4 regions of the Promicromonospora sukumoe genome follow, and region 1 is predicted to be linked to each of the others. Evidence: riboswitches for the same ligand, from Rfam matches in the RefSeq annotation. Region 1 holds a riboswitch; each other region holds the start of a gene.
What was found. Region 1 has a riboswitch for cyclic di-AMP ahead of FHX71_RS18135 (C40 family peptidase). Riboswitches for the same ligand answer to the same signal wherever they lie in the genome.
Positions count from the first base shown of each region.

Region 2: it holds a riboswitch for cyclic di-AMP, as region 1 does, so the genes downstream of both, FHX71_RS03335 (C40 family peptidase) here and FHX71_RS18135 (C40 family peptidase) in region 1, are expected to answer to the same signal.
Region 3: it holds a riboswitch for cyclic di-AMP, as region 1 does, so the genes downstream of both, FHX71_RS28615 (C40 family peptidase) here and FHX71_RS18135 (C40 family peptidase) in region 1, are expected to answer to the same signal.
Region 4: it holds a riboswitch for cyclic di-AMP, as region 1 does, so the genes downstream of both, FHX71_RS21475 (C40 family peptidase) here and FHX71_RS18135 (C40 family peptidase) in region 1, are expected to answer to the same signal.

Region 1 covers NZ_JACGWV010000002.1:194,543-202,250, reverse strand. The annotation lists gene FHX71_RS18140 (NAD(P)-dependent oxidoreductase) at 1-196, opposite strand, end outside; gene FHX71_RS18135 (C40 family peptidase) at 341-1,225, opposite strand; cyclic di-AMP (ydaO/yuaA leader) riboswitch at 1,227-1,378, opposite strand; gene FHX71_RS18130 (phytoene desaturase family protein) at 1,534-3,288, shown strand; gene FHX71_RS18125 (FtsX-like permease family protein) at 3,807-6,515, opposite strand; gene FHX71_RS18120 (ABC transporter ATP-binding protein) at 6,515-7,264, opposite strand; gene FHX71_RS18115 (response regulator transcription factor) at 7,353-7,708, shown strand, end outside.
Region 2 covers NZ_JACGWV010000001.1:740,391-748,098, reverse strand. The annotation lists gene FHX71_RS03350 (STING domain-containing protein) at 1-43, shown strand, start outside; gene FHX71_RS03345 (AAA family ATPase) at 40-558, opposite strand; gene FHX71_RS03340 (FAD-binding oxidoreductase) at 673-2,076, shown strand; cyclic di-AMP (ydaO/yuaA leader) riboswitch at 2,281-2,435, shown strand; gene FHX71_RS03335 (C40 family peptidase) at 2,436-3,272, shown strand; gene FHX71_RS03330 (purine-cytosine permease family protein) at 3,380-4,807, shown strand; gene FHX71_RS03325 (cysteine hydrolase family protein) at 4,804-5,403, shown strand; gene FHX71_RS03320 (SMP-30/gluconolactonase/LRE family protein) at 5,670-6,563, shown strand; gene FHX71_RS03315 (hypothetical protein) at 6,734-7,288, shown strand; gene FHX71_RS03310 (YbaK/EbsC family protein) at 7,311-7,708, opposite strand, start outside.
Region 3 covers NZ_JACGWV010000004.1:36,581-44,288, reverse strand. The annotation lists gene FHX71_RS28630 (C40 family peptidase) at 1-362, shown strand, start outside; gene FHX71_RS28625 (S8 family serine peptidase) at 433-1,494, opposite strand; gene FHX71_RS28620 (hypothetical protein) at 1,615-2,508, opposite strand; cyclic di-AMP (ydaO/yuaA leader) riboswitch at 2,672-2,868, shown strand; gene FHX71_RS28615 (C40 family peptidase) at 2,870-3,604, shown strand; gene FHX71_RS28610 (hypothetical protein) at 3,784-4,725, opposite strand; gene FHX71_RS28605 (GlsB/YeaQ/YmgE family stress response membrane protein) at 4,739-5,005, opposite strand; gene FHX71_RS28600 (ion transporter) at 5,216-6,055, shown strand; gene FHX71_RS28595 (class I tRNA ligase family protein) at 6,059-7,708, opposite strand, start outside.
Region 4 covers NZ_JACGWV010000002.1:986,491-994,198, forward strand. The annotation lists gene FHX71_RS21455 (HMG-box domain-containing protein) at 1-51, shown strand, start outside; gene rocD (ornithine--oxo-acid transaminase) at 160-1,653, shown strand; gene FHX71_RS21465 (aspartate aminotransferase type Ic) at 1,703-2,947, shown strand; gene FHX71_RS21470 (universal stress protein) at 3,045-4,025, opposite strand; gene FHX71_RS21475 (C40 family peptidase) at 4,188-4,982, opposite strand; cyclic di-AMP (ydaO/yuaA leader) riboswitch at 4,985-5,182, opposite strand; gene FHX71_RS21480 (iron-dependent transcriptional repressor DtxR) at 5,359-6,075, opposite strand; gene serC (phosphoserine transaminase) at 6,165-7,268, shown strand; gene FHX71_RS21490 (MHYT domain-containing protein) at 7,389-7,708, shown strand, end outside.

The DNA of each region.
Region 1 (7,708 bases):
CGGCGTCGGCGACGATCTTGGGCGGGCTCGACCAGGTGACGAGCACCTCGGCGTCGGTGTGCTCCGCGGGGATCGGCTCGGTCATCGCGTAGGTGGCGACGGTGTCGGGGCCGCCGGGTGCGAAGGAGGCTCCGCCGTCGGGCAGCAGGGACGGGAAGTCGAGGTCGAAGGGCACGTCGGGTACGAGGATCTTCACTCCGGGGACGTTACCGGACGGGCCCACGCGGCAGAGCGCCCGTCCGGCCTGTCCGAGGAAGTCCTCGGGGCGGCCGGGCGGGCGCTCTGCGCTGGGGGTTCTTGCGAGGTACTGCGGGGTACTGCGGCTATCGCGGGAAGAGCGTCAGCCCGTCACCCGGATGAAGACCGGGTTGGTCTGCCACATCTCCGTGTAGTGCACGGGGACGCCGGCCTGCTGGGCCTCGACGACCATGCCGTTGCCCGCGTAGAGCGAGACGTGGCCGGACGTCCAGACGATGTCGCCCGGCTGGGCCTCCGCGGCGGAGACCTGGTAGCCGACGGTCGACATCGAGGCCGAGCTGTGCGGCAGGCTGATCCCGAGCTGGGCGTAGACGTACTGGATGAGCCCGGAGCAGTCGAAGCCGCTGGGTGAGGCCCCGCCCCACACGTAGGGCACGCCCACGTACTCGAGGGCGAGGTTGACGGCCTGCTGGCCCAGGCCCGAGGAGGACGCGGCGGCCTTCGCCACCACGGCCTCGGCCTCGGCTGCCGCGGCGGCCTCGGCCTCTGCGGCAGCCTTGGCCTCCGCCTCGGCCTTCGCCTTGGCTTCCGCCTCGGCCTTGGCGCGCGCCTCGGCCTCCTTCTTCTCCTTGGCCTCGGCGATACCCGCCTTGGTCTCGGCGTACGGGGTCACGCTGACGCGACCCTGCTCGGCCAGGAAGCTGGCGTCGTTGGCGACCTCGACCTTGGTCACGAGGTTCTCGGCCAGGCCCGCGCGGGTCTTGGTGTCGAACGTCTTGTTGGCGAGCGTGGTCTGGGTGTGGGACTCGGCAGGCGCGGTGTGGGCGGTCTGGGTGAAGACCGACGCGAGCATGCCGGAGGTGACTACCGCGATCGCGCCGGTACGGGCGGCGTTCTCGGCTGCTGTCTGGGTCAGAGCGGTGAAGGGGGTGAGGGCGGGGCCCTCGGCGCGATGCCGCGCCCGGTTGCTGGGTCGGTTTACCTGGTCGTCCGCCCAGTCCTGGGTGCGGTCGGTGAGTACGGTCACCAGTGATCTCCTCGGACGCCTACGAAGTGAGCTGTCGGGTTCGGATGGGGAGAGCAATCACCCGGCCTCACAAGGAGGCTTCACCCCGAGGACACTCCCGTGCCCGGCTTACTTGGTTCCCCCGCCCCTGTCACGTTCTGGCTGCTCAGGACCGGTGACAGGGTTCGGCGTCCGGGCCTGGACCGACCCGTTGCTGGAGCGGCGAGATCGACCGTACTCGTCTCCCGTTCAAATGTCACGATTAGGTCACATACCGTCTTGTGATGGAACGTTCCTGGCAATGAGTGCCCCGTGTCACCATGGCGTGCATGTCCGATTCCCTGCTCGACACCCTGCGCGCCCGGTACGACGTCGTCGTCGTGGGCGCCGGTCACAACGGCCTCACCGCAGCGGCCTACGCGGCCCGCGGCGGGCGCTCGGTCCTCGTCCTGGAGCGCGCGGACCACGTCGGCGGCGCGTCCGTCTCGGCCCGCCCGTTCACCGGCGTGGACGCCCGTCTGTCCCGCTACTCCTACCTCGTCTCGCTCCTGCCGCACCGGGTCGTGGACGAGCTCGGGCTGCCGATCCGGCTCGTCCGCCGTCGTTGGTCGTCGTACACCCCCGTGGCCGACGGCGGCCTGCTGGTCGACACCCAGGACGAGGCCGCCACACGCGCCTCCTTCCGTCGCCTGACCGGTTCCGATGCCGACCACGAGGCCTGGGGCCGGTTCTACGCGATGACCGCCGAGGTGGCGCGCCGCCTCGCGCCCACCCTCACCGAGCCCCTGCTCCCGCGCGCCACCGTCCGTCGCCTCGTGTCCGACGGCGTGGGCGAGGAGGCCTGGCGCGCCCTGTTCGAGGAGCCCCTCGGTGAGGTGCTGCGCCGCACCTTCGCCGACGACGTCGTGCGCGGCGTCGCCGCCACTGACGGCCTGATCGGCACGTTCGCCGACGTCGACGAGCCGTCCCTGAGGCAGAACCGCTGCTTCCTGTACCACGTGATCGGCAACGGGACCGGCGACTGGGACGTCCCCGTGGGCGGCATGGGCGCCGTCTCGGGCGCCCTGCGCGACGCCGCCGTGGCGGCCGGCGCCACGATCGTCACGTCCGCGTCGGTGACCGCCGTCGACCCCGGCGCCGTGGGCGCCGAGGTGGCCTGGACCGACGCCGACGGGCGCACCGGGGGCGTGACCGCCGGGCACGTGCTCGCGGGCTGCGCGCCGGCGGAGCTGGACCGGTTGTTGGCCGGAGCGGGGCGGGGGGCTGCTTCGGGTGGGGTGGTGGGTGGTGCTGGTGCTGGTGCTGGTGGTGCCGGTGTCGCCGATGCCGCGCCCGAGGGCGCCCAGCTCAAGGTGAACATGCTGCTCAGCCGGCTGCCGCGCCTGCGCGACGACGTCGACCCGGTCGCCGCGTTCAGCGGGACCCTGCACGTCAACGAGTCGCTGACCCAGCTCCAGACCGCGTACGCGCAGGCCGCCGCCGGGCGCATCCCCGACCTGCCGCCCAGCGAGATCTACTGCCATACGCTGTCCGACCGGACGATCCTCGGGCCGTCGTTGGCCGGGACCGACGCGCAGACGATCACGCTGTTCGGGCTGCACATGCCGGCCCGGCTCTTCCGCGCGGACCCCGACGGCGCCCGCGAGCAGGCGCTGGCGGCCACCCTCGCGTCGCTGAACACCGTGCTGGCCGAGCCCATCGAGGACGTGCTCGCTCTCGACGCCGACGGCGCGCCCTGCCTCGAGGTGCGCACCCCAGTGGACCTGGAGGGCGACGTCGGTCTGCCGGGCGGGCACATCTTCCACCGCGACCTGACCTGGCCGTTCGCGGAGGACGGGCCCGGCTCCGCCGTCGGCGAAGCAGCGGGTGCGGCGGGCGGGTCAGGCGCGGACGCCGGAGCCGCCAGCGGGGCTGCGACCTGGGTCGACCCCGGGGCGGCAACGGGTGCCGCCGAGCGCTGGGGCGTCGCGACGGCGCACCCGAGGGTGCTGCTCGCGGGCGCCGGCGCCCGCCGCGGCGGCGGCGTCAGCGGCATCCCGGGCCGAGCCGCCGCGATGGCGGTCCTGGAGACCCCGGCCCTCTGACTCTCTGCTGCCCCACCGCCCGACCTCACGGTGTTGACCACAGCAGTTCCTGCCAGGATGCGGCCCCTGCTGGCAGCAGCTGCTGTGCTCAACACCAACCCGCGAGGCGGCGTCGCGCGGGCGGACGTCGTCGGGCGGCGGTGTTGACCACAGCGGTTGCTGCCAGCCCGAGGGCCCCGGTGGCAGCAACCGCTGTGGTCAACACCGGGGATGACGGGGCGGTGCGCGGCTGGGCGGCGTCAGGACGACGGCGTTGAGCACAGCGGTTGCTACCAGCCGAGGGCCCCGGTGGCAGCAACTGCTGTGGTCAACGACGGGTGGGCCGAGCCGCGGCGGGGGCAGGCCTGGAGGGCTCGGCCCTCTGACGCCGGCAGGGCTCACGGCGGCGTCGTGGCCAGGTCCGGCTGACTCCGGTTCAGCAGGCTCTGGCGGACCATATCCCGAGGGTTGACGGTCGCCTGGGGCCTGCTGAATCGGAGTCAGCCGGGCAGTGGTCAGCCGGGCAGATCAGCAGCAGGTCAGTCGAGGGCCAGGGCGGCTGCCGGGGTGACCGCCGCGGCTCGGCGGGCCGGGACGACGGCGGCGAGCAGCCCCGCCAGGACCGCGACCGGCACCACGGCGGCCAGCGCGAGCCACGGGACGCGCCAGGTCGCGGCGTCGAGCGCCGTCGTCAGGAATGTCTCGTAGCCGACCCAGGCGAAGCCGACCCCGAGCGCGGTGCCCAGCACCGCGGCCGACACCGCCAGCAGCACGGCCTCGGCGGCCAGCATCCGCCGGAGCTGCCGGCGGGTGAGCCCGAGCGCGCGCAGCACGGCGTGCTCGCGAGCCCGTTCCAGCACCGAGAGCCCCAGCGTGCTCGCGATACCGATCAGGGCGATCACCACGGAGATGCCCAGCAGCCCGAGCGTCGCGGCCGTGATCGTCGCCAGCAGCTGGCCGTCCGCGGCCTCGGCGCGCAGCCCGTTGTCGACGTCGGCGCCGACGTCGTCAGCGAGGGTGTCGAGGTCGCCGAGCAAGGCGACCGGGTCGGCGTCGGCCGCGGCACGCACCCAGACGGCGTGCACCCGCGGCGAACCGAGCGCGGTCAGTGTTTCCGGCGCGACGACGCCGGCGCCGCCCCAGCCTGTGCCGGTGGTGACCCGCAGCTCCGTCTGCGCGGGGCCGTCGGCCCCCGGGGTGTCCGCAGCGCTTTCAGGCTCCGCGGCGGCGTCGGCCTTCCCGTCGCCGACGGCGCTCACCGTCACGAGGTCACCGGTCCCGTCGCCCAGCCGGTCCGCCGGGTCGTCGCCGTACACGTCGGCGTCGAGCGCGACCGTGCCCGGCTCGACCCGGGCGAACGCGCCGCCGTCGCGGGCGACCCGGTCCGCGTCCGGCGTGCCGAGCAGCAGCAGCGGTCGCTCGGCGCCGACGTCGCCGGCCCCGGCCGTGTCGGCGTCACCCGCCCCGGCCGCGCTCGCGCCGACCTTGCCGTCACCGGCTCCGACCTTGTCGTCACCGGCTCCGACCTTGTCGTCACCGGCTCCGACCTTGTCGTCGCGCGCGTCGCCCTCGCCGACGCCGCCCCCGCCGTCGACGTCGTCGCCCGCCCCGACGGCGTCGTCCGCTCCGGCCGCGCCGCCCGCCCCGCCACCCCCGCCCGGACCCACATCAACCAGCACCCCCTCGACCACGATCGCCCGCTCCACCCCGGCTACGCCCAACACCCGCTCCAGCACGTCGGCGTCGAGCGGCTCGTCCCACGACGTGAGCGCCACGTCGAGCGGGTGCGCCGTGCCGTGGTTCGCCTCGACCGACGCGCGCGTGCTCGCGAGCCCGGTCAGCACCGCCGTCGTCAGCGTGACGCCGACCAGCAGCGACGCGGTGGTAGTCGCCGTCCGGCGCGGGTTGCGTACGGCGTTCTCGGTCGCGAGGCGCCCGCCGGGGCCGAGCAGCGCCCCGACGCCCCGCACCAGCAGCGGGACCAGCAGTGGCCCGAGGAGCAGGACGCCCGCGAACAGCGCGCCGCCGCCCGTCACCATGCTCACCGCGCTGCCCCGGGCGACCGCCACCGCGAGCAGCGCCCCGCCGCCGGCCACGAGCAGAGCCCCGAGCGTCACCCGGGTGCGGCCAGCTCCCGTCCGCACGTCGACAGCGCCGTCGGGCCGCAGCGCCGCGAGCGGGCTCACCCGCACGACGCGCCGGGTCGGCAGCCAGGACGCCACCGCCGTCACCACCAGCCCGATCACGAACCCGCCCAGCAGCCACCAGCCCGGCGGCTGCTGGGGAGCGGCGAGCGGGCTGTTCCGGGTGACGGCGTCGACCACCGCGACCAGGCCGTACCCGAGCCCGGTGCCGGCCAGCACCCCGCCCAGCGAGGCGAGCACCCCGACGACGGCGGCCTCCCGCCGCACCGACCCCAGCACCTGCCGGCGCGTGGCCCCGACGCAGCGCAGGAGCGCGAAGTCCCGCACCCGCTGGGCGAACAGGATCGCGAACGTGTTGGTGATGACCAGCACCGAGACGAGGATCGCCACACCTGCGAACAGCAGCAGCATCAGCGACAGCGTGTTCACGTTGTTGGTGTGCAGGGCCATGCTCTCGGCGACGTGCTGCTCGGGTGTGACGGCCGTCGCGCCGTCGGGCAGCGGGCCCGTGTCACCGACGACGGCGGCCTGGTCCAGCAGGAGGCTGTCGTCGTCGCGCCAGTGCAGCAGCTGCTCGAACGTGATGTAGACGGCGGCCTGCCCCAGGTTCGCGGACGCCGCCACGATGCCGACCACCCGCAGGTCGACGGCGGCGGACCCCGCGCCGAGCGTCACCTGGTCGCCCACCGCGATCTCCATGTCCTGGGCGGTCCACACGTCGATCACCGCCTCGCCGGCCCGCTCCGGGAAGCGGCCCGAGTCGAGCGTCTGCCAGCGCAGCCGCGGCGTGTCCGCGATCGACCCGACGAACTTGCCGGGGGCCTGCGCGTCGCCCGCCCGCAGCGGCAGCGTCGCCGAGCCGAGCACGGCGACCTCGTCCCCGTGCTGCGCGGCGTAGGTGATCGCGTTCTGGGTGCCGAGGCCCCGGACCACGTGGTCGGCGCCCGCGAACTGCGCCCCCGCGCCGGCCGTGATCCGGCTCTGCGCCCCGGTCGTGAGCACGCCGACCGCCACGACGAACGCGACCGCGACGACGACGGCGGTCGCCGCCGCGACGTACCGCCGCAGGTGCCGGCGCAGGGAGGCGAGGAAGACGGTACGCATCAGGCGATCAGCCCGTCCTGCACGACGACGACGTCGTCGGCGTACGCCGCGGCGTCGGGCTCGTGGGTGACCATGACGACCGTCTGGCCGAGCTCGCGCGCCGACCGGCGCAGGTGGTCCAGCACCTCCGCCGACGTCGTGCTGTCCAGGTTCCCGGTCGGCTCGTCGGCGAACACCAGGCTCGGGCGCGTGACCAGCGCCCGCGCGATGGCGACGCGCTGCTGCTGGCCGCCCGAGAGCTCCGCGGGCCGGTGGTCGAGCCGGTCCGCCACACCCAGGCTGTCGGCGAGGCGCTGTGCGCGCTCGCGCGCGTCGTCGTCGACCCGGGGGCCGCCCAGCTCCAGGGGGAGCAGGATGTTCTGCCGCGCGGTGAGCATCGGCAACAGGTTGAACGACTGGAAGACGAAGCCGATGCGCTCGCGGCGGAAGACGGTCAGGGCGTCATCGTCGAGGGACCCGAGGTCCGTGCCGCCGACTGCGACGGTGCCGCCGCTGGGCCGGTCGAGCCCGGCGAGGCAGTGCATCAGGGTGGACTTGCCCGATCCACTGGGGCCCATGATCGCGGTGAACCGTCCGCGCGGGACGTCGAGGTCGACGCCGCGGAGGGCGTGCACCTGGGCCGCGCCGCGGCCGTAGGTCTTGGTCAGGCCGCGCGTGCTGGCCGCGAGGGCTTCGGGTGCTGGGGCGGGGCCGGATGCGGCGGCGGGCCGGGCGGCCGCCGTCGCCGGTGCTCGTCTGCTGGAGGACATGCCCCCAGCCAAGGCAGCGCGCCGTTGCCGCCGTGTATGCGAATTTCCATACGCCCCCGATATACCCCGGCTCCGTAGCATCGAGGACATGCGCGTGCTGATCGTCGAGGACGAGCCCGAGATGGCGGACGGTATCCGCGCGGGCCTGCGCCTGGAGGCGATCGCCGCCGACGTCGCCGGGGACGGTCACACGGCCCTGGAGCTGCTGAGCGTCAACACCTACGACATCGCCGTCCTCGACCGCGACATCCCCGGCCCGTCGGGCGACGAGATCGCCCGGCGCGTGGTCGCGTCCGGGAGCGGCATGCCGATCCTCATGCTGACCGCCGCCGACCGGCTCGACGACAAGGCCTCCGGGTTCGAGCTCGGCGCCGACGACTACCTCACCAAGCCGTTCGAGCTGCGCGAGCTCGTGCTGCGGCTCCGGGCGCTCGACCGGCGTCG
Region 2 (7,708 bases), on a different contig from region 1:
GGCGCGAGCCGTGTTCCCGGGGCTGGACCCCGGGCTGCGCTAGGGCTCCTGGACCCGTTCGATCGTCACGGCGTCGATCGTCGCCTCGTCGAGCACGTGGACCGCGGCGTACCCCTCCGAGCCGAGGACGCCGAGCGCCTCGTCCAGGTCGCGCCGCTGCCTCCGGACCACCTCGTCGTCCACGACCCGGCCGGCGCGGCCCGCGTTGTTCGCCAGCATCCGCTCGACGGGCAGGTCGAGGACGATCGCGACGGCGGGCACCCCGCAGGCCGCCGCGAGGTCGAGGTTGTGCCGCCGGGCGGCCGCGTGCACGTTCGTGGCGTCGACGACGGCGAGGCGCCCTGCCTCCAGGCGCCGCGCGGCGATGAACCGGACGAGCTCGAACGCCGCGGGCGTCACGCTCTGGTCGGCCTCGGAGTCGGCGATCATCGCGCGGCACCGGTCGCTCGAGACCACCTCGTAGGGCCCGAAGTGCCGCGCCGCCCACGTGGACTTGCCCGAGCCGGAGGGGCCGATCAGCAGCACGAGCGACGGCACCGGGACGACCAGGGGATCCATGGTCGGAAGGATGGCACAGGCCGCGTGAGCCAGGTCACGGCGCCGTCCGGTCACACCTGGCGGGTCTACCGAGTCTTCCTTCCGTTCGGCACACCAGCCCTGGAAGGAATTCTCGTGACCTCAGCACTCGACACCCTGCGCCGCGACTTCGGCGGCGACCTCATCGAACCGGGCGACGCCGGCTACGAGGCGGCCGCCCGGTCGCGGCTCGTCGCCGGCAGCCCGGCGTACGTCCTGCGGCCCAAGACCGTGGCCGACGTGCAGGCGGCCGTCCGGTTCGCCTCCGGCTCCGGGCTCGCCCTGTCCGTCCGCGGCGGCGGGCACGGCTTCGCCGGCTTCGGCACCAACGACGGCGGCATCGTCATCGACCTCGGCGCGCTCGCCGGCGTGGAGGTGGTCGAGGGCGCAGCGGGGGTCGACGGTGGAACGCCGGCCGGCGGCTCAGCTCCGGTCGACGGCGGAGCGCGCCTCGTGCGGATCGGCGGCGGCGCCACCTGGGGACCGGTCGCCGACGCGCTGGCCCCGCACGGCCTCGCGATCTCCTCGGGCGACACGAAGAGCGTCGGCGTCGGCGGGCTGACGCTGAGCGGCGGCATGGGCTGGAAGGTCCGCCGCTACGGCCTGGCCCTGGACAGCCTCGTCGCCGCGCAGCTCGTCACGGCCGACGGCGCCGTCGTCACCGCGAGCGCCGACGAGCACCCGGACCTGTTCTGGGCGATCCGCGGCGGTGGCGGCAACTTCGGCGTGGTGACCTCGTTCGAGTTCGTGGCGCACCCGACGACGCGGGTCTTCTTCGGCAAGGTCTCGTTCCCGGCGGCAGAGGCCGCCGTCGTGCTCCAGGGCTGGGCGGACTACCTGCGCACGGCGCCGGAGGAGCTGACCTCGATCGCGAACCTCGCCAACCCGTTCGCGGGCGGCCCGGAGGCCCCGGTGGAGATCCACGTGGCGTTCGACGGCGACGACGCGGACGCCGCGGACCGGGCGCTCGCCCCGATCCGCGCGCTCGGGACGGTCGTCGCGGACGACGTCGCGCTGACGGCGTACGCGGACGTCCTGGTGGAGGGCGCGACGCCGCCGCCCGGTGTCCACGTGCTCGCGCACGACGGCCTGGTGGACCGGGAGTCGGTCGCGGAGACCCTGGCGATCCTCGCGGAGGCCGGCACGACGCCGGGCTCGCCGTCGATCGCGGTCCGCAGCCTCGGCGGCGCCATGTCGCGGGTGCCGGGCGACGCCACGGCGTACGCGCACCGGCAGGCAGAGCTCATGGTCACGACCTTCACCGGGGGCCCGGCGCCCGCGATCGAGGCCGCCCGGCCGGCGCTGGACGCGCTGTGGGACAGGCTCGCTCCGCACCTCCACGGTGCGTACGCGAACTTCCTCTCGACGGCCGATGAGACCGACGTCACAACCGTGTACCCGGAGCCGACCTACGAGCGGCTCGCGGCGGTCAAGCGGCGGTACGACCCGAGCAACCTCTTCGCGCGGAACCACAATGTGCGACCTGGACGGATGTCCTAGTCGGGACCTTCGGCCCGGTGGGCGCCGTCCGCAGATCCGGGACGGCGCCCACCCTTTAGTGCAGGTCGGACATTCCGGTCAATAGGCCCGAGGCGGTCGGTTGCGCCCGTAACGCGATCGTGACTTTCGCGCCGAGGCGGGCTACGGTCGGTCCCGCTCCCGGGCATTCCGTGAGCACTCGTGGTGGACGCCGAGCCCTGTCACCGCCACGAGTTGTCTGAACAGATGACAGGGACGGGGGAACCAAGTACGTGGGCACCGACGGTGCCCTTGGGGTGAAGCCGCACCAGCACGACGCGGCCGGGTCATTCTCCGATCCGAATCCGACAGCTCACCTCGTAGGCGCCGGGAGAAATGCTGTGACTACACGCACGCCCGGGCGCCATCGTGCTGCCCACCCGCCCATCACCCCGCTGACGCCGTTCTCACGCGCCGCAGCCCGCGGCCTCTCCGCGACCGCCCGCCGTGGCGCGGTCGTCGCCGCAGGATCGGGACTGCTCGTCTCGCTGCTCGGGGTCCCGGCCAACGCCGCCCCCGCGAGCGACCCCGGCACGAACACCGCCGAGCTCGAGGCCGTGCGCGACGTCGTCCGCGACGCCGCCGCGAAGTCGACCACCGCCGACGTGAGCACCGCCGCGCTGGTCACCGCCAAGGTGAACACCGCCCCGGCCGTGAAGGTCGCCGCGGACAGCGAGTTCACGCTGGAGACCGGCACCATCAAGGTCACGCCGGCCCCCGAGCCGGAGCCCGAGCCCGAGCCGGAGCCCGTCGTCGAGGCCGAGCCCGTCCAGGCCGAGGTCACCGAGACCGCCGCCGTCGCCGAGGAGCCCGTGCAGAAGGCCGCCGCCGCTCCGGCGTCCTCCTCCGGGTCGCAGATCGTCGACATCGCGATGCAGTACCTGGGCGTCCCGTACGTCTGGGGCGGCTCGACCCCCGCCGGGTTCGACTGCTCGGGCTTCACGTCCTACGTCTACGCCCAGATCGGTATCACGCTGCCGCACTCCTCGGCGGCGCAGCGCAACTCCGGCACGCAGGTCTCCGCGGCCGAGGCGCTGCCGGGCGACATCATCTGGTCCCCGGGCCACGTCTCCATCTACACCGGCAACGGCATGCAGATCGAGGCCCCGGTCCCCGGCCAGACCGTCCGCGAGTCCAAGATCTGGCAGGACAGCCCGGTCTACCTCCGGATCAGCTGACCCCCGGGCGTTCCGGCTTCCCCGGAGCCGACGCCCGCCCCGCACGGCTCGAAGGGCCCGCACCAGCACGGTGCGGGCCCTTCGTGCGTCGTGGCAGGATCGCCACCATGAGCAGCGCGCCCACGAGCGTCGAGACCAATGCCCTGAACACCATCGACGAGGCCGAACGGCGCGGTTCGCCACGCAACCTGTTCTGGCCCTGGTTCGGGGCCAACGTGTCGGTGCTCGGCCTCGGGTACGGCTCGTACCTGCTCGGGTTCGCCGTCTCGTTCTGGCAGGCCGTCATCGTCGGCACCATCGGCATCGTGGTGTCGTTCCTGTTCTGCGGGTTCATCTCGCTGGCCGGCAAGCGCGGGTCGGCGCCCACCATGGTGCTCTCCCGGGCGGCGTTCGGCGTGCGGGGCAACAAGCTCCCGTCCCTGCTGTCCTGGGTGCTCACCGTCGGCTGGGAGACCGTGCTGGTCGCGCTCGCCACGCTCGCGACGTCGACCGTGCTCGGGACGCTCGGCTGGGGCGGCGGCACCGTCACCAAGGTCGTGGCCCTCGTGGTCGTGGCGGGCATCGTGGTCGTCGCCGGCATCTTCGGGTTCGACCTCGTGATGCGGCTGCAGGTGGTCATCACCGTGCTGACCGCCGTGCTCACCGTCGTCTACATCGTCCTGGTGCTCGACCACATCGACTGGGCCACGGTCGCCGCCATCCCCGCCGGCGGCAGCCCGCAGGTGATCGGCGGGCTCGTGTTCATGATGACCGGCTTCGGGCTCGGCTGGGTCAACATGGCCGCCGACTACTCCCGCTACCTGCCGCGCTCCGCCTCCGGGCGCGGCATCGTCGGGTGGACCACCCTGGGTGCCTCGCTGGCCCCCGTCGTGCTGCTCGTCTTCGGCCTCCTGCTCGCGGGCTCGGACCCGGTGCTCAACGAGGCGATCGGCGCCGACCCGATCGGCGCCCTGTCGACGATCCTGCCCACGTGGTTCCTCATCCCGTTCGTCGTCGTGGCGCTGGCCGGGCTGATCGGCGGAGCCGCCCTCGACATCTATTCCTCCGGGCTCGCACTGCTCTCCCTGGGCCTGCCCGCGCCGCGCTGGGTCGCCGCCGCCATCGACGGCGCGCTGATGGTCGTCGGCGCGGTCTACGTCGTGTTCTTCGCCGACTCCTTCATCGGCCCCTTCCAGGGCTTCCTCATCACGCTCGGCGTCCCTGTCGCCGCCTGGTGCGGCGTGCTGCTCGCCGACATCCTGCTGCGCCGCCGCGACTACGCCGACGCCGACCTGTACGACCCCGCCGGCCGGTACGGGTCCGTGAACTGGGCCGCCGTGCTGCTCGTGGTCGCCGGCACCGGCATCGGCTGGGGCCTGGTGACCAACACCTACGCGCCCTGGCTCCAGTGGCAGGGCTACCTGCTCGGCCCTCTCGGCGGGGTCGACGGGAACTGGGCGTTCGCGAACCTCGGTGTGCTGGTCGCCCTGGCCCTCGGCTTCGTCGGGACGCTCCTGCTGAGCGCCCGCGCGGTGCGGCGCCAGGAGGAGCGATGAGCGCGGGTGCGGACGGCGTCGGGGCTCCCGGTGCGGAGGGCGTCGGGCCGGATGCCGCGCTCGTCGTGATCGACATGCAGGACGTGTTCGCCGTCCCGCCCAGCCCCTGGGCCTCGCCCGACTACCCGCGCGCGCTCGCCGGGACGCGGCGCCTGCTCCCCGCCTTCGCGGACCGCACCGTCCTGACCAGGTACGTCGCCCCCACCGTGCCCGACGGCGCCTGGCGCGCCTACTTCGACCAGTGGCCGTTCGCGCTCGTCCCCGAGGACGACCCGCTGTACGAGATCACCGACCTCGCCGACGTCGCCGCCGACGGCGAGCCCGTCGTCACACGCACCACGTTCGGCAAGTGGGGCCCCGAGCTGGCGGCCGCCACCCGCGACGCCGGCACCCTGGTGCTCGCGGGCGTCGCCACCGACTGCTGCGTCATCTCGACGGCGCTCGCCGCAGCCGACGCCGGCCGCCGCGTCCTCGTCGTCGACGATGCCTGCGCGGGCTCGACGCCGGAGAACCACGAGCGCGCGCTGGACATCATGCGGCTGTACGCGCCGCTGATCGAGGTCACGACGGTGGACGGGGTGCTCGGGGCCGGCTGAGGTCCGGCGTCGGGCCGACGCGGCGTCGTGGCTGGACGACGTCGTGCGAGCCTCGCCGGGGCGGACACCACTGTTCGACGGGTGGCCGGGTGGGCCGAATTTCGATCGCCTGGCACCCGCAATCTCCACCTGTGCCGGACTGTCCGGCCAGGATGAAATCTTCGGGCCCAGCCCGATCGAAATGAAGCTGACCCGGCCACCCCCGGATCTCATGCACGTCACCGCCCGCCCGCCGCGGGTGAGCAACCGGACAAAGGAGTACACACGTGAGCCTGAACAGGATTCGCGCCCGGTGGGAACGCCACGACGAGCGGTTCGCGCCGGTGCGGGGTGACACGTTCGCCGAGGTGCTCTTCGACGAGGGGAGCTGGCTGGAGGGTCCGGCGTACTCGCCGGCCTGGCGCACCGTGCTGTTCAGCGACATCCCGAACGACCGGGTCCTCGCGTGGGACGAGGCCACGGGCGCCGTCGGCGTCTGGCGCAGCCCGGGCGGCTACGCCAACGGCCGGACCGTGGACCGCGCGGGCCGCATGCTCCAGTGCGAGCACGGCAGCCGCTCGGTGACGCGCACCGAGCCCGACGGCACCGTCACCACGCTGGCCGACCGCTGGCAGGGCAAGCGCCTGAACAGCCCGAACGACTTGGTGGAGCACAGCGGCGGCAGCGTGTGGTTCACCGACCCGACCTACGGCATCCAGAGCGACTACGAGGGCTTCGCGGCCACGCCGGAGATCGACGGCTGCCACGTCTACCGCCGCGACCCGGACGGCTCGGTCACCCGTGTCACCGACGACTTCGCCGGCCCCAACGGCCTCGCCTTCTCCGCCGACGAGCGCACCCTCTACGTCGCGGACAGCGAACGCAAGCACCTGCGGCGCTTCGACGTCGGCCCCGACCTGACCCTCTCCGGCGGCGAGGTGCTCGCGACCTGCGACACGGGCGCCTTCGACGGCGTCCGGGTCGACGACGGCGGGCGTATCTGGGCGGCAGCCCACGACGGCCTGCACTGCATCGACCCGGACGGCACCCTGCTCGGCAAGCTGCTGCTGCCCGAGGTCTGCTCGAACCTGACGTTCGGCGGCCCGAAGCGCAACAGGCTGTTCGTGACGGCGACCAACCTGCTGCTCTCCATCCGGGTCACGGTCAAGGGCCTGCGCTGACGCTGGGTGCTGGGGCTGGGCTGGGGCTGGGCTGACTGAGATTCAGCAGGCTCCCGACGACCGTCACTCGTGCTCCGACGGTCGCCTGGAGCCTGCTGAATCTCCGTCAGCCACTTGAGCACACAACAGGTGCCGACTTCAGTACGGTTTGCCCCGGAGGTGGTCCGAAGATGCTGAACGTCGAGTTCGCGCGTGACCTGGTGTTCACCGCTGTGCTGTTCGGCCTGGTCACCTTCATGTGGGCGGGCTGGGCGCAGGAGCGGCCGCCCGCCGGGGTCGTCTGGCGGGTCGTCCTCGGCGTGCTGAGCGCCGGCGGCCTCGCACTGCTGGGCCTCGGCCTCCCGCCCCTGATCCGCAACTGGGGCAGCCCGACGGCGATGGTCTCCGGAAGCCCCGCGCTGATCGCCTACATCGTGGTGTTCTGGCTCGAGGTCGCCGTGATCGCCGGACTGGCGATCTTCTACGCGCGCAGCGGCCGCCAGCACCTGCTGCCGCCGACCGTGCTGATCGTCGTCGGCACCCACTTCGCGCCGCTGGCCCTGGTGTTCCAGCAGCCGGTCATGATGCTCGCGGCCGTGCTCATCACCGCGGCGGGCGTCGTCAGCCTGTTCCTGCCTCGCCAGGTCGCGGCGCCGAGCTTCTGGTGCGGCATCCTCGCGGCCCCGGTCTTCCTGGTCCTGGGCGCGGTGTCGCTGGTCGCGGGCCAGGGCGCGCTCGCGGGCTGACCGGCGGCGCCGGACCCCGAAGTCAGCCCTCCGGGTTGACCGGCGTCGGGGTGCCGCCCGTGATGCGGACCAGCTCGTCGAACGTCGTCGGGAAGACGGTCTTGGCGTGGCCCGCGGCAGCCCAGACCTCGTCGTAGACGCCGAGCACCGTGTCGATGTAGGTCGGCACCGCGGCCGGGTGACCGACGGGTGCGACACCGCCGATGACCTGGCCCGTCGCCTCCCGGACCTGCTCCTTCGACGCCCGCGTGACGGTCGCGCCCACCTGCTCCCCCAGCCAGTCGGTGTCCACGCGGTGGGCGCCCGAGGTCAGCACGAGGGTCGGTGTCCCGTCGAACAGGAACACCAGGGAGTTGGCGATCTGGCCCACGCCGATCCCGAGGAACTCGGCGGCGAGAGCCGCGGTCGTCGCGGCGTCGT
Region 3 (7,708 bases), on a different contig from region 1:
CGGCCACGCCGGACTACGCGTCCGACGGCTCCATCGGAGCCCAGGCCATCTCGATCGCGATGCAGTACATCGGCATCGCCTACGCGTACGGCGGCAGCTCGCCCGCCACGGGCTTCGACTGCTCGGGCCTGATCAAGTACGTGTACGCGCAGCTCGGCGTGGAGCTGCCCCACTCGTCGTCGTCCATGGTGGCGACCGGGTACCAGGTCACGTCGCCGATCCCGGGCGACATCGTCTGGACCCAGGGCCACGTGTCCCTCTACGCGGGCGACGGCATGGTGGTCGAGGCCGCCAACTACGGCAGTCCTGTGCGCTACACCGAGCAGTGGCAGGACTACGCGGTCTACATCCGCCCGTACTGACGACCCCGTACCGACAACCAGAGCGCAGGAGCACCGCGGCGTGCGCCGCGGTGCTCCTGCGCGCCAGGCCTCAGTACGCGACCGCGGCGGCCGCGTCGACCACGCCGTACCCGTACAGCGGCGTCCACAGCCCGGTCAGACCCAGGAGCGGGTCGCGGGCCGTGTACAGGATGGCGTCCTCGACGTCGTCGGCCGTGCGCCCCTGCGCGAAGAGGAGCGCCGCGACCCCGGCCACGTGCGGCGTCGCCATCGACGTGCCCGCGTAGGAGTCGTAGCTGCCGCCCGCGCAGGTGTCGGAGCCCGTGCCGACGGGGACCGTCGACCAGACGTCGCCGTCGCAGCCGGTCAGCCCGCCCGAGCCGCCGGGCGCCGACACGCTCTTCAGGTCGAGCTTGACCGGCAGCTCCGAGTAGTAGGAGTGCAGGCCGGCGGAGTCGGTCGCCCCGATGCAGATCGCGACGCTGGTGAACGCCGGGTCGCTGCAGAGCGGGGTCGACGAGTTGCCGGCCGCCGCCACGGTGAGCACGCCCCGCTCGCGGGCGTACGCGATGGCGTCGCGCATCAGGGTGTCCACGCCGATGATAGTCAGCAGCTGACCGCCCAGGCCGGAGCCCAGGGAGAGGTTGATGACGTCGGCGCCGTGGTCGGCCGCCCAGCGGATGCCGTCCGCGATGTCCTGCGACGAGCCCGTCCCGGCCTCGAGCACCTTGACCGGCAGGACCTTGGCGTCCGGCGCCACGCCCGCTACCCCGATGCCGTTGTCCGTGGCCGCGGCGACGATGCCCGCCACGTGCGTACCGTGCTCGTCGCCGTCGTTGGCGCCGTCGGGGCCCCTGAAGTCCCCGTCGCCGCACGGACGGACGTCCGCGCAGCCCGTGAAGGTGGCACCCGGCAGGAGCTGTCCCGCCAGGTCCGGCTGGTCGAAGTCGACTCCTGTGTCGACCACGGCCACCACCACGCCCGCGCCGGTGCTGGCCGGCCAGGCCGCCTCGGCGTTGATCTGGTCCAGGCCCCACTGCTTGTCCCGGAGGGGATCGCTGGTCGCGGCCTGCGCGCCCGGCGCGACGGCGACCAGCGCCGTCACGACGAGCGCCACGGAGGTGGCGGCGCCGGCAAAGGACTTCCTGTTCATCTGTGCCCCCTGTGCTCGCACGGGGGTTGATTACCCCCGAACTGGGGCAAACCTAGGGGGACCGGACAGGCGCCGAACAGGCCCCGCGTCCGATCGGGGGTGAAATTTACACGATCGCAATCAGGCCCAGGCCTGGGAGAGCTCGCCCTCGTCGGAGGCCTCCCGGGACAGCCGCAGCGCGGCGATCGAGGCGCCGAGCAGCAGGGCCACCACCCAGGCGCCGAGCTGGTGCCCCTCGGGAGAGATCGCGGCGGAGGCGATCCTGCCCGCGGCCATCGCTACCGCGGACAGGGGGTCCTCGCTGAGGGCCGAGCCGGGCCAGATGTTCTCCTGCACGGCCAGCAGGGCGGGGCCGGCCGCCTGGAACACCCACACGACGCCGGCGGCGGGCAGCCAGCCGAGCAGCTCGATCGGCCGGCTGTCGACGGTGAGGCCGAACGCGACGCCCAGCGCCACCGCGAAGATCCACCAGGTGCCGACCGGGGACACGGAGCCGCCCGGCACGAGGCCCCAGAACCAGCCGTCGAGGAGCACCACGGGCAGGGCGAGCGCGACGCCGCGCAGCGCCGCGGGCCCGAGGCCGGCCAGGAGGCCCGCCGCGAGGCCGAAGAGGCCCGCGGCGCAGGTGACGACGAGCATCCCGAGCGGCATGGCGTCACCGGGCACGGTCTCGCGGGCCGCGAGCCACCAGGACGAGCCGCCCGCGGCCGCCATGGCGGTCAGCGTGCCCGCGATCGCGGCGGCCGCACCCGCGCCGGCCGAGGCGGGGAGGCGGGCGGTGACGCCGGAGAGCAGGCCGCCGATCAGGGCCATGACGACGAGGCCCGCGACGGCGCCGTCAGCCGTGAACGGCAGCGGGAGCAGTCCGGCCGCCGCGGCGTCGGACGCCTCCGCAATGCCTGTGACCTGGTACGACATCTGCGCCAGCCACGGCAGGAAGCCGCAGGCCCACCAGACGATCGCACTGATGGGAAACACCCACCAGGCGGAGATACGGGAGTGCGATTCGCCCATGCGGCCGAACGCTAGCGGATGTGTGATGTCGGTCATAACCCCGGACGCCCGAAACGGCGCAAATCTGCGCCTTCGTTGGGTCAGACCGGAATGCGTAACCCGATCGTGACTTTTTCCATGAACGTGTGTACTTTGACTTCTGCTCCACCCCCACGGTGGAGTCGCGATCCGGACGCCGAATCCTGTCACCGGTTCGTGACCAGACGTTCAAGACAGGAGCGGGGGACCCATTCCCGGGCGACAGCAGGATCGTCGTCCTCGGGGTGAAGCCGGACGGTACCCCCTTGTAAGCCGTGCGGCCGGGTAGCACTCCTCACCCGAACCCGACAGCTGACCTCGCAGGCGGTACAGGAGACCTTAGGTGACGAACTCCCTCCGCGGACGGCATCGTGACAGCCGCCCGGCCCAGACACCACTGACTATCCTCGCTCGTACCGCCACCGAGAACGCCGGCACCGTCGCCCGCCGTGGCGCCATCGCGGCAGCCGCAGGCGGCGTCCTCATCTCGACCATCGCGACGACGGCCCACGCGGCCCCCGCGATGGACCTGAAGACCGAGGTCAAGACCGCGAAGCTCAACTCGGTCGACCTCAACTCCCTCACCGCGGTAGCCAAGCAGTCCCTCGTCGGCGCGCCCACCGTGACCGTCCCGGCCGACGCGAAGATGCCGATCGAGATGGAAGCCCTGGGCACCTCGAAGGGCGCCGACGGCGAGAAGGGCGAGGGCCCCGCCGTCGTCTCGGTCGACGCCCCGGACCCCGTGCCGGTGGGCCAGCAGGCCGTCAACATCGCCTTCAACTACCTGGGCATCACCTACGTGCTGGGCGGCGCCTCGCCGGCTGAGGGCATGGACTGCTCCGGCCTGATCCAGTACGTGTACGCGCAGCTCGGTGTCTCCCTGCCGCACTCCTCGAGCGCGATGCTCAGCTCCGGCTACCAGGTCACGTACCCCGAGCCGGGCGACATCGTCTGGACGCCCGGCCACGTGGCCCTCTACGCGGGCAACGGCATGATCATCGAGGCCTGGGCCGCCGGCATGCCGGTGCGCTACACCGAGATGTGGCAGAACAGCCCGACCTTCATCCGGGTCGTCTGAGCCGGAGGCGCAGCGCAGGGTGAGGGCCGAGGAACGAGGCACTCGCCCGGAGCGGAGCCGCAGGCTCAGACGACAAAGAGCAGAGTCTGAGCCGCAGCACCTAGTGAGGCGCCGCCTCCACCTCGGGCCCCGGCCCGACGGCGGGGCGGCGCCTTTCGCGTTCCCCCGCGAGGCGCGCCCTACTCCGGCCAGTCGCAGCTCTCCGCGATGAACGCGACCAGGTCGGCGCGTGCCGAGTCCGGCATGGGCACGTAGATCACGTGCTGCGCCACCCCGTCGACGCTCGCCGACACGGGCAGGAACGTGCCGCGCTTGTCCTCGCCGACGGCGTGGGCGTCGCAGCGGGCGGGCACGACGGGCAGCGTGACGCTGCCGCCGGACCGCTGGCCGTCGAGCGCCGCGCCGGTCCAGCCGGAGCCGTCGTCGCCCGGGTCGGGGTTGTTCATGATGGTGGTCCCGGCGATGCGGTCGATCGTGACCTCGGGTCCGCCGTCCACCGGCTCGACCCGCAGCGTGACCAGCGCGGTGAGCTCACCGTCCCGGGTCTCGACGGGGACGTCGGCGTCGACGGTCAGGCTCACGCCCGCGGCGACGGCCGCGCCGGCACAGTCCACCGCGTGGTTCCGGGCGAGGTGGCCGCCGGGGTCGCCCACCTCGTCGACGACGACGTCGGTGGCCGGCCCGAGGTCGTCGTACTCGCCCAGGGCCAGCATGAGGACAGCCGACGGCGCGGCGTCCGGCACGGGCTCGCCGGGCCCTGCCGGGAACCCCGCGCACTCCGCCTCGCCCAGCCCGAGGTAGACGTCGCGCGTCGTGCCGGGCCGCAGCGCCGGGGTGCGGTTCTCCTTGGTGGGGTGCGACGGACCGAAGCCGTCCGCGTCCAGGACGCCCGACAGGAGCGTCATCGTCTCGTCCGAGTCGTTGGTGACCGCGAGGACGATCTCCCGGGCGGCGTACTGCGTGCGCCCCTGGTCCACCTGGACGGTGAGGTGGCCGGCCACGTCGTCGGGCACGGGGCCCAGGGTCGACGACGGCGTGGGCGCACCGCCCGAACATGCGACCGCGGCCGCCCCGACCAGCGTCGTCAGGGCGACGACGAGGGCGGTGCGGCCGCGGGCCACAGCGGTCTGCCGGTCAGGCGGTCTTGCGCCGACCGAAGATCGCCTGGGCGATCAGGATGACGATGATCGAGCCGATGACCGCGAACAGCCAGGTCGACCAGGACCAGAACGCGTCGAAGCTGATGTTGAAGAGGAGGCCGCCCAGCCAGCCGCCGAGCATGGCTCCGAGCACGCCGAGAAGCAAGGTGACCCAGAAACCGCCCGGCTGCTTGCCCGGGATGACGATGCGTGCGATGACACCGGCGATCAGTCCGAGGATGAGAAAGGCCCAGAAGCCCATGGCATTTTCCTCCAGTCGTGTTGCTTGCTTGTGCTCTACTCAAGCACTGATTTGGTTCAGTTGCCACCGGACCCGCCGATTAGACCTATATCGGGACATTGCAGGCGGACAAGACAGGGCGCACCGCAGCGCTAGAGTTCGGCCGGGCACGGGGCCCGAGGCACTGCCGGAGCACGGGCTCCGGGCACGGGAACGTTGAGGAGAGACCGGATGAACCAGGACATCGGCACGCAGGCGGTACCGCGGACCGGACGGGAACGGCTCCGGGCGTTCCTCGACCAGAAGTGGGTCACCAACCTGGTGCTGGGGGTGATCCTGGCGAACGCCCTGGTCCTCGGCGCCGAGACGATGGTGACGGGCGCGGCCCTCGACGTCCTGATCGCGATCGACCACACCATGCTCGGCTTCTTCGTGCTCGAGCTGGTGCTGCGGATGGTCGCCTACGGCCGGAAGTTCTTCCGCGACCCGTGGAACGTGTTCGACCTGCTCGTCGTCGGCGTCGCGGTGCTCCCCGCGAGCGAGTCCCTGTCCGCGCTGCGTGCCCTGCGGGTACTGCGGGTCCTGCGGGTGATCACCGTGGTGCCGTCGCTGCGGCGCGTGGTCGACGGCCTGCTGCGGGCCGTGCCGGGGATGGGCGCCGTGGGAGCCCTGCTGGTCCTGGTCATGTACGTGTCGGCGGTCATCGCGACCGGCCTGTTCGGCGCGTCGTCCCCCGAGTACTTCGGCAGCCTGTGGATCTCCCTGTTCACGCTCTTCCAGGCCATGACGGGCGAGGCCTGGCCCGACATCGCGCGCTCGGTGATGGAGACCCACCCCGCCGCGTGGATCTTCTTCGTGCTCTACATCCTGGTCGTGAGCTTCGCGGTGCTGAACCTGTTCATCGCCGTCATCGTCAACGGCATGGAGGAGATCGCGGAGGAGGAGCGCCACGACGACGAGCAGAAGGACGAGCGGCTCGACACCCTGGCCGCGCAGAACCGCGAGATCCTCGCCGAGCTCCGCTCCCTGCGGGCGAAGCTCGACGAGGACGACGACGGCGCGGTCGCCTGACCGTCAGGCCCGGTCCAGCACCACGTTGACCAGGTGCGGCGGGCGGACGACGACCCGCCGCACCGCCCGGTCGCCCACCGCGCGAGTCACCGCCGGCCGCGCCAGGGCCGCCCGCTCCAGGTCGGCCGGCGCGACGTCCGCCAGGACCACGATCCGGTCCCGCAGCCGGCCGTCCACCTGGACCACGGCCTCGACCTCGGAGGTCACCAGGTACGCCGGGTCCACGTCGGGCCACGGCTGGGCCGCGACCGGCGTCGTACGCCCCAGGCGCTCCCACAGGTCCTGGGCGGTGGACGGGGCGAACAGGCTGAGCAGCACCGCGACCGCGGCGACGGCCTCGCGGTAGGCCTCTAGGCCGCCGTCGGACGAGACGCCGTCGTCCGCGTCACCGTCGGACGGCGCCGCGCGCCGCACCACACCCACCAGCTCCATCAGCCGCGCGATCGCGACGTTGAACCGGCCGGCCTCGACCAGGCCGTCGACGTCGTGCACGGTGCGGTGCACCACCCGCCGCAGGGCGTCGGACTCCGCCGTTGGCCCGTCCGCCGGTCCGTCCGCCGGTCCGTCCGCCGGTCGAGCGTGTCGAGACCCTGGTCTCGACACGCTCGACCCGCGGAAGGCGCTCGACCCACGGGACGTCAGCCGCAGCACGCGGGCCAGGAACTTGCGCATCGCCTCCGGCGAGACGTCCGCCCAGTCGACGTCGTCCTCCGGCGGCCCCGCGAACAGCATCGCCAGCCGGACGGCGTCCACGCCGTGGCGGTCCAGCTCGGCGGCCAGGTCCACGCCGTTCCCCAGCGACTTGCTCATCGCGCGGCCGTGGTTGACCACCTGCCCCTGGTTCAGCAGGCGGGCGTACGGCTCGGGCGACGGGACCAGGCCCATGTCGTACAGCACCTTGGTCACGAACCGCGCGTACAGCAGGTGCATCGTCGCGTGCTCGACCCCGCCGACGTACAGGGCGGCGGGCATCCAGCGGGCGGCGTCCTCGGGACGGAACGGGCCGTCCTCGTACCCGGGCGACAGGTAGCGCAGGAAGTACCAGGACGAGTCCACGAACGTGTCCATCGTGTCCGTGTCGCGCTCGGCCGGGCCGCCGCAGCGCGGGCAGGTGGTCTCCACCCAGTCCCGGGCGGCGGCCAGGGGCGAGACGTCGCCGGGCGCCAGCCGGTCCCCCTCCAGGTGCGGCAGCTCGACGGGCAGCTCGTCGTCGGGCACCAGCACCTCGCCGCACGCCGGGCAGTGCACCACCGGGACGGGGGCGCCCCAGTAGCGCTGCCGCGAGACCAGCCAGTCGTGCAGGCGGTAGGTGGTCCCGCCGTTCGGGTCCTCGGAGCGGCCGATCCAGTTGCGCTGCATCGTCAGCACGTGCGCGGGCCAGCCCGGTTCCAGCAGGGCCATGTCGTCCAGCAGGCGGTCGGCGTAGGCGGTGGTCCGGAAGAACCACTGCGTCAGGCTGCGCCCGACGACGGCGGTCCCGCAGCGCTCGCACGCGCCGTCGACCACCTGCTCGTTCGCCAGCACCGTCCGGTCCTGCGGGCACCAGTTCACCTCCGCCTCGGCCCGGTAGGCCAGGCCCCGCTCGTGCAACCGGGCGAACAGCCACTGCGTCCATCGGTAGTACGCCGGCTCGTGGGTGTGCAGCCGTCGCGA
Region 4 (7,708 bases), 790 kb from region 1:
GCGTTCGGTCCCCCGCCGGACCGGTTCCCGCGCGTCATCGAGCAGAAGTAGGCCGCGCCGCCCCTCCGGGGGCCGCGCGGCACCCCCTCCGGGGTGCCTTAAGACCCATATCAACCAGCGGATCGGCAGGATTCCGGGAGCCGACCTAGGCTGCCGTTCATGGCGGAAACGACGCACGGCGCCCTCGCGCCGACGTACCATCCCCTGCCGATAACGATCGCGCGGGCGCACGGTACGCACGTATGGGACACGGACGGCAACGAGTTCCTCGACTTCCTGTCGGGTTACTCGGCCCTGAACTTCGGGCATCTGCACCAAGGGCTGGTGGCTGCGGCGATGACGCAGCTGCGCCAGGTGACGCTCACGTCCCGTGCGTTCGACCACGACCGGCTCGAGGAGTTCGCCCAGCGGCTCGTCGAGGTCGTGGGACCGCTGACCACCGGCGGCGAGGACAGCCTCGTGGTGCCGATGAACACCGGCGCGGAGGCCGTGGAGACCGCGATCAAGGCGGTCCGCAAGTGGGGCTACGACGTGCGCGGTGTCCCCGCGGACCAGGCGACGATCATCGTGGCCGGCGGCAACTTCCACGGCCGCACCACCACGCTGGTCGGCCTGTCGGACGACCCCGTCTCGCACGACGGGTTCGGCCCGTTCGCCCCCGGGTTCGTCCGGGTGCCCTTCGGCGACCTGGCCGCGGTGGCCGACGCCGTGGACGACACGACGGTCGCCGTCCTGATGGAGCCCGTGCAGGGCGAGGCAGGCGTCGTGGTGCCGCCGGACGACTTCTGGCCGGGCCTGCGCGCCCTCACCGCGGAGAAGAACATCGCGCTCGTGGCCGACGAGGTCCAGTCGGGCCTGGGCCGCACCGGCACCACGCTGGCCTGCGAGCTCTGGGACGTGCAGCCGGACCTGGTCTGTCTGGGCAAGGCGCTGGGCGGCGGCATCGTCGCGGTCTCCGCGGTGGTCGGCAAGCCCGAGATCCTGAACGTCCTGACGCCGGGCACGCACGGCTCGACGTTCGGTGGCAACCCGCTGGCCTGCGCGGTCGGCGTCGCGGCCCTCGACCTGCTCTCGACGGGGCAGTACCAGGCGCGCGCCGCGGCGTCGGGCAAGGTGCTCCAGGAACGGCTCGACGCGCTCGTGGAGCAGGGCCTGCTCACCGGGTCGCGCTGCGTGGGGCTCTGGGCGGGGATCGACGTCGACCCGGCGCTCGGCACCGGCCGCGAGCTGTGCGAGGCGCTGCTGGAGCGCGGCGTCCTCGCCAAGGACACGCACGCGTCGACGATCCGCCTGTCCCCGCCGCTGTCGATCGTGCAGCCCGAGCTGGAGATGGCGCTGGACATCCTGGAGGAGTCGCTCGTGGCGCTCCGGGACGGCGGTTCCGAGGGCGGCCCGGGTGAGGGTTCCGAGGACGGCGGCTCGGACGGCGAGGCGCGGGCGGAGGTCGAGGAGCCGGCGGAGGCGGAGGATGATGAGCCGGCTTCGGCCGACACGACGAAGACCGAGGCACCGGCGTCCGATGCCGAGACACCCGAGGCTCCCGAGGAGGCCGATGCGGGCACCCCATCTGCGGACACCTCAGACATCCCGGACGCCAAGGTGACCCCGCCGCGCAAACGGCGTCGGCCCAAACTGTCACCGACCGCCGGCTGAGCGTATTCTCCCGGGGGTGACCACTACGACGTCGTCCCACCACACCGCCATGCTCCCCGCACTCGCGGAGCTCCAGCAGGCCTACGCCGAGCTTCAGGCCAAGGGCCTCAAGCTGGACCTCACGCGCGGCAAGCCGTCGGCCGAGCAGCTCGATCTCGCCGAGCCGATGCTGGCGCTGCCCGGCGTCGGTGTGCACACGGACGAGAACGGTACGGACGCGCGAAACTACGGCGGCCTGGACGGCGGCATCACGATCCGCCGCATCTTCGCCGAGCTCCTCGACGTGCCCGTGGAGCAGCTCCTCGCGGGCGGCAACGCCTCGCTCACGACCATGCACGACGTCGTCGCGTTCGCCGAGCTGTTCGGCTTCGCGGACTCGCCGAAGCCGTGGGCGCGCGAGGACAAGGTGCGCTGGATCTGCCCGGTCCCGGGCTACGACCGCCACTTCACCATCTGCGAGGCCTTCGGCATCGAGATGGTCCCGGTTCCGATGACGCCGGACGGCCCGGACGCCGAGGCAGTGGCCGCGCTCGTCGCCGCGGACCCCACCATCAAGGGCATGTGGGTCGTGCCCACGTACTCCAACCCGGACGGCGCGGTCATCAGCGCCGAGGTCGCCCGCGCGCTGGTCTCGATGCCCGCGGCCGCCCCGGACTTCCGCATCCTGTGGGACAACGCGTACGCGGTGCACCACCTGACCGACGACGAGGTGACCAGCCCGAACGCCGTCGCGCTGGCCGCGGAGGCCGGCCACCCGGACCGCGTGCTGCTGTTCGCGTCGACGTCGAAGATCACGTTCGCGGGCGCGGGCGTCTCGTTCCTGGGCAGCTCGCCGGCCAACATCGCCTGGTTCAAGAAGCACCTGTCGGTCGCCTCCATCGGCCCCGACAAGCTCAACCACCTGCGGCACGCGATGTTCTTCGGCTCCGCCGACGGCGTGCGCGAGCACATGCGCAAGCACCGCGCGATCCTGGCGCCCAAGTTCGAGGCCGTGGTCGAGATCCTGACCGAGCGCCTGGGCGGTTACGGCATCGCGTCGTGGACCGAGCCCAAGGGCGGCTACTTCGTGTCGCTCGACGTCGCGCCGGGCACGGCGGCCCGCGTGGTGCAGCTCGCCAAGGAGGCCGGCATCGCCCTGACGCCGGCCGGCGCCACCCACCCGTACGGCAAGGACCCGGAGGACAAGAACGTGCGCCTCGCGCCGTCGATGCCGCCGCTGAACGAGGTCCGCACGGCGATGGACGGTGTCGCGACCTGCGTGCTGCTCGCGGCGGCGGAGGCCGCACAGGCCTGACCTGTCAGACCCATGAACGTGTCAGACCCTCAGGTCACCCCGGTGACCTGAGGGTCTGACACGTTCTGGCTGGGCGCACGGCCGAGCCGGGGCGCGGTCAGTCCGGGCAGTGCTTGTTGACCACCAGCACCGGGCACGCCGCGTGGTGCAGCACGGCCTGGCTCGTCGAGCCGAGCAGCAGCCCGCGGAACCCGCCGCGGCCGCGCGAGCCCACGACCACGAGGTCCGACGCCGTCGAGAACTCCGTCAGCAGCTCCGCGCCCGTGCCGTCGAGCACGATCCGCCGGATGCGCAGCCCCGGGTTCTCGGCCTCGTACCGGTCGACGAGCACGTCCATGCCGGCCCCGATGTCGGCGAGCACCTGCTCCCGGTCGATCGAGGACGGCAGCCACGCGAGCATCCCGGCGTTCCCCACCGGCACCCCGGTGACGGCGGTCAGCTCCGCGCCCCAGGCGTTGGCCTGCACGATCGCGTGCTGCAGCGCCCGCTCGGCCTGCGGCGACCCGTCCACGCCGACGACGATGCGGCGCACCTCCCGGATCTCCGCGACCGCGGGGGTCGTACCGGTGTCCGCGGCCACGACCTCGGCGGGCCCGTCGGAGCTGAGGTCGGGCGGGGTCCAGGAGACGCCGCGGTTCGTCTCGGCGCGCAGCGGCACCACGACCACCGGGCACTTCGCGTGCGCGGGCAGCGCCGACGACACCGTGCCCAGCAGCCGCTCCGTGAACCCGCCCCGGCCGCGGGTTCCGACGACGGCGAGCCCGTAGTCGGCGGACAGCTCCACGAGCACGCCCGCGGCGTCACCGGTGGCGACCTCCGTCGTGGCGCGCACCCCGGCGTCGGCCACGCGGTTCTCCGCCTCGACCAGGACCGCCTTGGCGCCCTCCTGGATGGTGGTGTCGTCGAGGGCGGCGTACCCGCCGTCGAGCGACGCGGCCGTGAACGACGGGAGGGAGTAGCTGCACACGATGTGCAGCGCCCAGCCCACGCGGTGCGCGTAGGCGGTGGCCCAGTCCAGCGCGTGCAGACTCGCGGCCGATCCGTCCACCCCGACCAGTACGACCTCGGATCGTGTCATCGCCAGTCCTTTCCTCGGCAGTGCATCTTTGCCCTCCAACGCTACCGGCGGCGCGGTGCCCATGGGTATCCGGAGGCAAAAAGTATGCAGGACGACGGCAAAGCAGAGCGCCCGCCCGGTCGTGACCGGGCGGGCGCTCTGCGAGGTACTACGTGGCTGCGGTCAGCCAAGGCGGATGAACGTCGGGTTCGACTGCCAGATGGTGCGGAAGTCGACCACGGTGCCCGGCTTCGAGGCGTCGATCATGGTGTTGCCACCGGCGTAGATCGAGACGTGACCCGGGGTCCACATGAGGTCGCCCGGCTGGGCCTCCGACGCCGACACCTGCGTGCCGTAGCCGGCCTGCGCCGAGGACGAGTGCGGCAGCGAGATGCCGAGCTGGCCGAAGACGTACGAAGTAAAGCCCGAGCAGTCGAAACCGCTCGGGCTGCCGCCACCGGAGACGTACGGGACGCCGATGTACCGGCTGGCGATGGAGATCACGGAGTTGCCGATCGCGGACGCCGGGACGTCGACGGACGCGGAAGCAGTCGAGACCGTGGCGGCCGCAGCATCGGCGGCCTCGGCTGCCTCGGCGGCTGCTGCCTCAGCGGCCTCCTTGGCGGCGATCTCGGCCTGGTAGTCCTCGTTGTCGGCGGCGGAGACCACCGAGACGGCGGACTTCTCGACGCTCAGCTCGGCGTCGGGCGCGACGGTCACGACGGGGGCGTTGGACAGGGACTCACGGGCCTGCGACGTCAGCGCGTTCAGGTCCACGGAGTTCATCTTCGCGGGGCCGGTCTCCATCGGAGCGGCCTGCGCTGCCATCGCGCCACCGAACGTCGAGACCAGGAGCGCGCCACCCGCGGCGGCGACCGCGGTACGGCGACCCACGGCGGCGTTCTGGGCGAGCTCGGTCAGCGGGGTCACGGGGCGGCGCGCAGCACGATGGCGTGCGCGGGTGGTACGTGCGGTCACGTAGTACCTCTCCTTGTACGCCTTCGAGGTCAGCTGTCGGGTTCGGGTGGGAGAAATCACCCGGCCGTGCGCTCCACCAAAAATGGATTGCCCGGCTTCACCCCGAGGACGCACCCTGGCGCCCAATGGTGGGTCCCCCGCCTCTGTCATGCGGTCGTCTTGGGGCCCCGGCCGGTGACAGAGTTCGGCGTCCGTCCGGAGACTCCCTCGGAATAAACTCCGCGGGAGCGGTCCGAACGTACCCGACGTCACCCCCGATGTCACGTTCCGGCAACGAATGTCATGGCGTGTCGGACGTGCGGCTAGACCTTTCCGACAAACTGGCCCGTTTCGGGCACCTGCAACCGGTCTCAGGCGGGCATTTCAGGCGTATGTCTCAGGCGGTCGCGACGAACAGGTGCCGCGCCAGGTCCTCGCCCAGCTCGAGCGCGGTCCCGGCGCCGTCGACCGTGACCGTGTAGGTCCCGTCGCTGAGCTCGGCCGTGATCCGCGAGCCGGGCACGAGGCCGGCGTCGGACAGCCGGGCCAGCAGCTCGACGTCCGTCTGCAGCGGCTCCGCGATGCGGGTGAGCGACGCCGCGAGCGGCTCGCCCTTGACGCCCTTCTTCGCCGCCGCCTCGAAGGCGGAGGGCAGCGAGATGACGCCGGCCAGGAACGGCACGTCCGTGTAGGCCTCGCCGAGCTCCGACAGGCCGGGGATCGGGTTGCCGTACGGGTCGTGGTGCGGGTGGTCGAGCAGGCCCACGAGACGCTTCTCCACGAGATCGCTCATGACGTGCTCCCAGCGGCAGGCCTCGACGTGCACGTGCTCCCAGTCGAGCTTGATCACGTCGGTCAGCAGGCGCTCCGCGAGGCGGTGCTTGCGCATCACGCGCATCGCCTTCTCGTGCCCGAGCTCCGTGAGCTCCAGGTGGCGGTCCCCGGTCACGATCACGAGTCCGTCGCGCTCCATGCGCGCGACGGTCTGCGACACCGTCGGCCCGGAGTGCCCCAGGCGCTCCGCGATGCGCGCGCGCAGGGGGGTGATGCCCTCCTCGTCGAGCTCGTAGATCGTCTTGAGGTACATCTCGGTGGTGTCGATCAGATCCGTCACGTCAGCTCCCGTCATGCGCGCAGCCGTCCAGTCGCCCCTGGGCTCGGCGCCCCGGGCGTCGGCCCAGGTTCTAGTCTAGTTCTGTGCCACTGACAATCCCGACACACCTGCTGCCCGCCGACGGCCGTTTCGGCTCAGGACCCTCCAAGGTGCGCCAGGGCCAGGTCGATCATCTCGTGGCGAACGCCCACGTGCTCGGTACCTCACACCGGCAGGCACCCGTGAAAGACCTGGTGCGCCGTATCCGTGAGGGTGTCACGGAGCTGCTCGGCGCGCCCGACGGGTACGAGGTGGCCCTCGGGAACGGCGGCTCGACCGCGTTCTGGGACGTCGCCACGCTCTGCCTCGTGGAGCGCAAGGCGCAGCACGCGTCGTTCGGCGAGTTCGGCGGCAAGTTCGCCACGGCCACGTCGCGCGCGCCCTTCCTCGAGCCGTCCCAGGCGATCACGGCGGAGCCGGGCACGGTGGCCTACCTCCAGCCGGCCGACGACGTCGACACCTACGCCACCCCGCACAACGAGACCTCCACCGGGGCGATGGCGCCCGTGCTGCGCCCGGCCGGCCCGGAGGGCGCCGTCGTCCTGACCGACGCGACGTCCGGCGCCGGCGCGCTGCCGGTGGACCTGAGCCAGACCGACGCCTATTACTTCGCGCCGCAGAAGGCGTTCGCGGCCGACGGCGGCCTGTGGCTCGCCGTGCTGTCCCCCGCGGCGGTCGAGCGAGCCGCCCGGATCGAGGCCTCGGGCCGCTGGGTGCCGGAGTTCCTGTCGCTCACGACGGCGCTCTCCAACTCGCGGCTGGACCAGACGCTCAACACGCCCGCCGTCGCGACCCTGCTGCTGCTGGCCGACCAGGTGGAGTGGCTCCTGGAGCAGGGCGGCCTGAAGTGGTCGGCCGAGCGCTGCGCGACGTCGGCGGAGACCCTCTACTCCTGGGCCGACGCGCGCCCGTGGGCGACGCCGTTCGTGCGGCGCCCGGAGGAGCGGTCCACGGTGGTCGGAACCATCGACCTGGCCGACGAGATCGACGCCGGGCGGGTACTCTCCGAGCTACGCGCCAACGGCGTGCAGGACGTGTTCGCGTACCGGAAGCTCGGGCGCAACCAGCTTCGCGTCGGCATGTTCCCCGCCGTCGAGCCCGACGACGTCGCGGCGCTCACGGAGTGCGTCGACTATCTCGTCGAACGCTTCTGACCAGCCTGATCACGTCCGCAATACCCCTTCGACGGGGACTTCTGCCTATTGTCCGGTACACCAGGAACTCTGTAACGTTTCCGCAACAGAGGGAACCATTCTGAGGGGCTGTTCAACAAGATGCCATTGATCGACCACTTCACCTTCGGGATCGTGACGCCCATCCTGGCGTTCGCGATCTCGTGCACCGGCGCAGCGACGGGTCTTGCGTGCACGTCCCGGGCCCGAGCGGCCTCCGGCGGCGCACGCGCGGCGTGGCTCGTCTTCGGTGCCGTCGCCCTCGGCGGTACCGGGATCTGGGTGATGCATTTTGTCGCCATGCTCGGCTTCTCCGCCTCCGGCGTGACCATTCGGTACAACATCCCCGAAACCCTCCTCAGCGCCGCCATCGCGATCGTCGTGGTCGGCGCAGGCCTGTTCATCACCGAGCTGGGCAAGCG